2 regions of the Desulfosporosinus sp. BICA1-9 genome follow, and region 2 is predicted to be linked to the other one. Evidence: riboswitches for the same ligand, from Rfam matches in the RefSeq annotation. Region 2 holds a riboswitch; the other holds the start of a gene.
What was found. Region 2 has a riboswitch for cobalamin ahead of JL57_RS26485 (hypothetical protein). Riboswitches for the same ligand answer to the same signal wherever they lie in the genome.
Positions count from the first base shown of each region.

Region 1: another riboswitch for cobalamin. It lies ahead of cobT (nicotinate-nucleotide--dimethylbenzimidazole phosphoribosyltransferase); the one in region 2 lies ahead of JL57_RS26485 (hypothetical protein).

Region 1 is NZ_JUEE01000126.1:7,035-10,176, forward strand. Features, by position in the region: gene cobU (bifunctional adenosylcobinamide kinase/adenosylcobinamide-phosphate guanylyltransferase) at 1-53, opposite strand, end outside; gene cobT (nicotinate-nucleotide--dimethylbenzimidazole phosphoribosyltransferase) at 132-1,208, opposite strand; cobalamin riboswitch at 1,313-1,490, opposite strand; gene JL57_RS15020 (ParM/StbA family protein) at 1,680-2,789, shown strand; gene JL57_RS15025 (hypothetical protein) at 2,786-3,142, shown strand, end outside.
Region 2 is NZ_JUEE01000213.1:26,250-29,391, forward strand. Features, by position in the region: gene nikB (nickel ABC transporter permease) at 1-38, opposite strand, end outside; gene JL57_RS26475 (hypothetical protein) at 84-332, opposite strand; gene JL57_RS26480 (X2-like carbohydrate binding domain-containing protein) at 516-779, opposite strand; cobalamin riboswitch at 939-1,125, opposite strand; gene JL57_RS26485 (hypothetical protein) at 1,121-1,321, opposite strand; cobalamin riboswitch at 1,456-1,644, opposite strand; gene metH (methionine synthase) at 1,716-3,142, opposite strand, start outside.

The DNA.
Region 1 (3,142 bases), on a different contig from region 2:
AAACTACTCTTTCCGCTCCGTGCACCGCCTGTAATCAGTGTAAATTGAGACATAACATTCACCGCTCCTCTGTTATAGTGCTAGATTAAGCTAGACTAGGCTCTGTTTATCTATGCAAGATATCCTTGTGTCTAATTCGCTTCGCTGACTCCAGCATCTCCGAAAGTTGCCATTTCCTTAAGAATATGAAGTGCAGCTTCGACTAAGTGAAAGGTTAGGACCGCTCCCGTTCCTTCTCCCAGTCTCATATTTAGGTTAATTAGTGGATCAAGGCCTAGGCTTGCTAAGGCCTTACGGTGACCAGGTTCGACTGAACCGTGGGAGGGAATCATGAAGGCTGTGCATTTCGGGGCGATTTTCGCGGCAACAAGTGCTCCAGCCGTTGAGATAAACCCGTCAATGACAATCGGAACACGGCTAGCTGCCGCTTGAAGGATTGAACCAGCAATCGCAGCAATTTCTAAGCCGCCAACTTTGCTTAGAACATCTAAAGCGTCGTCTGCATTAGGTTGATTGACGTCAAAGGCCGTTTGAATGGCTTGGCGTTTCTTAATTAAGCCGGCATCATCAATCCCAGTTCCTCGTCCAACAACATCCTCAAGGGGGGAATTGGTAAAGAGGGCAACGATTGCGGAGCTAGGGGTAGTATTGCCAATTCCCAGGTCACCTGTAGCAAAGAGGTTATATCCTGCGCGGATCTTTTCCGCGGCAACTTCAGCACCGACCAGTAGAGCTTGAAGTGCTTCGTGACGGGTCATTGCTGGGCCCTTGGCCATGTTCTGGGTTCCATTAGCAACCCGTTTGTGAATAAGGTTTCCTTCTAAGGGGAAGGCAACACCGACATCTGTACAAAAAACCTCGGCATTAGCTTGGCGAGCCAGTACATTGATGGCTGCGCCACCATTTATGATATTATACACCATTTGAGGGGTAACTTCTTGGGGAAAGGCACTGACTCCTTCAGCTGCGATGCCATGATCTCCAGCCATCAAGAGGACTGCTTTCTTATTGATTTGAGGATTAGAGGTTCGTTGGATACCTCCAAGTTGCTTGGCTATCTGTTCTAATTGACCAAGGCTGCCTTGTGGTTTGGTCAGGATATCCAAGCGTGCTTGGACCTTAGCCATAGAATCCTCGTCAAGTTCTGAGATGTTCGCAGTTAGAGCTTCGAGTTGGGCATAGAGTTGTGCTTCTGACAAATTGTTCATTAAAACTCCTCCTTAATATAGTTGTTGAAAAATAGAAAATCCCGACCACAAATAAATCTGTGGTCGGGACTTTACCGTCATCACCGCCGCTTTCCACGATGTGGAAAGACTTAAACATTTTAGGCAGGTCTCCTGGCTATCGAATCATCGCTTTAATTTGTTACCTTCCCAGCAAAGTGCCAGTGGTCTACAAAGCTCATCGAATACAGTGGTGGGTCCGCGTCGGTTTTGAACCGAACTTCCCTATTCTCCCCAAAGGGCACCTAAAATCGAGCAATTTTTTCTTTTAGCATACCACAACCCTTTTCTAATCTCAAGTCTAGAGTTGGTTACTATTTTAATATTTAGAAGAATATTAATAACCCATTTTTACAAGCGTGTTAGCTTCGTATATAATAATAGATATAGCAGTAGAAGTTGTTGTGTGTTATTAGTTTGTCCATAATTGATTGTAATCGAGGAGGAACACGTGTGTTAGATAGTGATATTCTCGTGGCTGGAGCAGATCCGGGATTTGGAGCGATTAAACTGGATACTGGAGATGCAAAAGTATTATTTCCAGCTGTAATTTGTAAAGGGAATGAGCGGATTTTCTCAACCTTAGGTAATTCCCTGATTAGTAAAGGATCTGACTTAGAAACTCAGATTTCTACCTTGGATGTCATGGTTAAGAATAATTCGACGGGTGTGGAACGGCATTACTTCATGGGAAGTTTGGCGGAAAGCTTGAATCCAAACGAAGCTCATTATTGCTGGGATGAAGACAAATCTTCGGATGAAGAAGCAACAGCGTTACTGGTAGTGGCTTTAGCCCTAGCCCAAAAAACTCCTAAAGCGAATGTTTATCTTGGAACTGGCGTGCCCGTTAAGTATTATGCTAGTTTAAAGGACAAGTATGAAGCTGAATTAAAGGGGTCTTTTTCGGTAACCTTTCATTCAGGTCCCATGAAAGGGTTGACACGGCAACTGAACATCTTGCGTTCTCGAGTGCTTCCCCAAAGTTATGGAGTCTTTATTAAGGAAACGCTTAATGAATATGGGATGCCGACGAGCGCCAAGCTATTTAGCGGGTATGTGGTGGTCATCGATCCAGGTTTTCGCACGACAGATATTGCCACTTTTTATGATGGCGTAATGCTTGATCCACCCAATTCTTTTAGTATTGAAAAGGGCTTAAAGTGGGCGTATATTGGAGTGGCCGATAAACTGAAGGAATTGACCGCAAATCACGAAAACCCAATTGAGACGGATGATAAGGAATTAGATAAAATTTTCCGAGTGAACGGGGGATTGTATCCTTGGAATAACGGCTCGATTAATCTTAATCCGATCATGAAGAACATGCTTGCTCAGTTAGGAACTGATATCTCCCGGGAAGTGAAAAAGGCCTTAAAACCTATGCTTGGTAAACTGCATACCGTCTTAGTTGCTGGAAAGGTCGGAGAAATGGTCTATGAGCATATCCAATTAGAAAATAAGCTTCTGATTGACGATCCACAATTTGGTAATGCCACAGGATTTCGGATTATGGCTACGACACTGGTGAATAATATAACGAAGAAATCGAACCCACCAGTATGATTAATGCTCAGCCTGCCTTTATTCCGCTGTTTTTTGATGAAGCTGAGACGGACCTCTGGTTAGCTATACAGCAGATTGAACCAGAGGAGCGAAGTTCCTTTATTAAAGCGATTTTGAGACAAGTACTATTAGGAAACTGCGTAGAAGAGCTATTAGTGAAGGAAAATCAAAACTCTGCAAGCAATTTACCCGAAGATGAGGAAACTTCTAAGGTGAATGATCAGGAAATTCAGGCGGATTCGCCGGACGATGAGCTTGAAAGAACGGAAACGTTTTCATTAGAGGCTTTATTTGAGGTCAAGGTACCTGACCAAGACACTGAGCAGATCGGTGAATTTGATTTGGAATCCTTA
Region 2 (3,142 bases):
ATAAGACTGAACGCTCGTTTTATAATAAATCTCAGCAAGGTACAATGCTCCCTCCCATACTTACGCTGCAGATAAATCGCAGCTCATATCTTTTTCTGCTCAAACTGTGAAGAAACCAGTTCCCTGTAGAAGCCTTCCTGCGTAATCAGTTGTTCGTGTCTGCCAATTTGCATGATTTTTCCGTGATCCATCCCAACCAGCCTATCGGCCACCATGATGGTAGACAGTCGGTGAGCCAGCACCAGTATATATGAACCGCTGATGAGCACATCTATGTCACGGTATTTTCCGGCATACCCGCTTTCTATACTCTTATAAAACAGTTGATGCATTGTGAGGATATCTCTTTCCTTGATGGCTCATTATCACTCAACCCTTTTGCTTTGGCTGCTTTCATATAATTAAGGTTCATTATTTCAATAACATTTGTTCGAAGTAATCTAGTATATGTAGCTACATAACCAAGGCTTAAGTAAACGCCAGTAAAAGAATATTTTGAATTTTATTTCCCGCTACTACAAGTCGCTCCCTGCCGTCAGCGTAGTCTCTCCATTGGCTATACTGTTTAAGATGTCGTTTCCGTAAACAGCCATTGTTACAGATATATCGGCCTGCTTAGACGGGTTCTTGTCAAAAACAGCCGTTACAGGCGCTATAGTACTGTTCGAATCTGTTGCCGCATAAGCCGGTTTAGCCAAAGGAATTTGCATAACCAGTATGGAAAGCATCATTACAGCTATCAACAGCCCTAAATAAAACTTTCGAAATTTTCTTTTCATTTCTATTCTTCCCCTTCTCCATACCTCTAACTAAAATATCCCCTCGGTTACTTTGAACATTAAAAAGCCTCTCAACCGATTGGTCAAAAGGCTAAAAATACTGATAATCATATATTGATGCCAGCACTTTTAACACCTCCCCCTATCGCTCGTAGAGTAGTTGGTGTATAAAATACAGGCAGGTCTTCTGACTCTGGATCATCAATGTTTCGCACCTTCCCAGACTAAACCAGTGACCTTAACGAAACATCTCCCCATCACAGCGGCGGGACCGTGCAGGAATTGCACCTGCTTCCTTTTTAAACCGAAGCACACATGCTCCGATACCTGAATTTTCTATATTAGTTCAATTTTACTTTTATAGCCCATTGGTTTTGCCGACGGGATAATTCTTCGAGTTCGTCTTCAATATCTATAAACTTCACTAGCCACTGAATCCTCTGCTCCTTTTCCGAATTATACTTCCCCAAGATTTCTCCTCGCGCATCAAGCAACGCTTGCCTGTGCTTTTCCATCTCCTGATTTTGCTCTCGATGTCTCACCAGTCAGGCCTCCTTCAAGAAAAACAAAAAAACCTCTACAGAATACCTGTAAAGGGATATAGTGACTCCGCTAGCCGGATAAAATACGCTGACTTCCCGACATAAACGACACCTCCCCTATCTTCCGTAGGCTCCTGTGTTGATCCGTAATGAGCAGGTTTCCTGGCTTTAGTTCATCATAGCCCCACGTCTTCCCAGATAAAATCCAGTGACATTTTGTGAGGCAACTCCCTATTACAGTGGCGAGACCGCGTCAGATTTTACTGACTTCCCTTTTAAATTCTTTCCCTTAGAAAAGAATCACTCATTACCTAATATTGAATTGTTTTCATTATAACCTTAACTTTAAATTTTTGTAAGCCCTGTCAGCTCAAAAAATCACACCAAGCATTTTTTATTTATACGCCAAGATTGTAATTAACATCTTCTCAATCTCTTTAAGCTCTTTATTGTTTCGCTTTGCGTAATCATCCACTTGAACCTTATCACTTCTGTGGATATCAAAATATTTTGCATCTTGAGAGCTGAAGTACAGACCGCACACACTAGCAACAGGATCCATCATATAATGTTCTGTTAAAGTTATACCCGTATTACTTTCTCCCTCTAAAAGCTGAAAAAGTTTTGTTTTTTCAGCATGATCCCTAAGACAAGGGTATCCAAAGGCAGGTCTTATTCCCCTAAATGACCCTTTTAATAAAGATTTAAGCTCTAGATTTTCATCTGGAGCGTATCCCCAATAATCCTTTCTTACCTGAAGATGTAATAACCCCGCGAAGGCTTCTGCTAACCTATCAGCAAGAAGTTTTACCATAATTGCTCCGTAGTCATTGCCTTGTTCTTTAAGGTTCTCGGCATATTCCTTAGCACCAACGCCTGCCGTTACAATAAATCCGCCTAAATAATCAGTTTTTCCACTATCCTTAGGGACTATATAATCCGCAAGGCATCTATAGACATTATCCTTGGAAATCGTTTGTTGCCTTAACATATTGAAGGTTGTAACACTTCCATTATGGTACATTTCAAGGTCATCTCCTAAAGAGTTAGCAGGAAAAATACCCAAAACAGCATTTGCTGTAAGTATGTCTTCCCTCTCTAGTAAATCTAACATTTCATTGGCATCATCAAAAAGCTTTTTAGCTTCTTCACTATATTTAGGATCTTCCATAATTTTGGGATACACCATGCCCATACCCCAAGCTACAAAGAAATAAGACCAATCAATATAGTTTCTAATCTCGCTGATGGGGAAATTTTTCAAATGTTTAGTTCCAATTAAGTTTGGAACGCTTATACTTTCCTTATTCCAATCTATTTTAAATTTCTTTTCTCTAGCTTCTTCCAGTGGCACAAGCTTTCTTTCAATTTTCCCGTAGCTTTCTCTTAGATTTTGGTATTCCTCCTCAATTTGGGCTAAATACCTATCTCTTTCATTCTTATCGACCAGCTTTTTAGCAGCTTCTACGGCTTTTGAAGCGTCAACGCTATACACGACTCCCTTTGAATATTTAGGTGCAATCTTTAAGGATGTGTGAGTCTTAGAAGTTGTTGCTCCACCAATCATCAGGGGAATATTAAACCCTTGCCGTTCCATTTCCTCCGCCACATTAGACATCTCATCTAATGAGGGAGTAATAAGTCCACTCAGGGCTATGATATCTGCATTTTCTTTTTTTGCTGTTTGGAGGATTACTTCGCAAGATGCCATTACTCCAAGATCAATAACTTCAAAATTATTGCAAGACAGAATGACTGAAACGATGTTTTTGCCTATATCATGGACATCACCCTTAACCGTTGCAACGACCACTTTTCCTG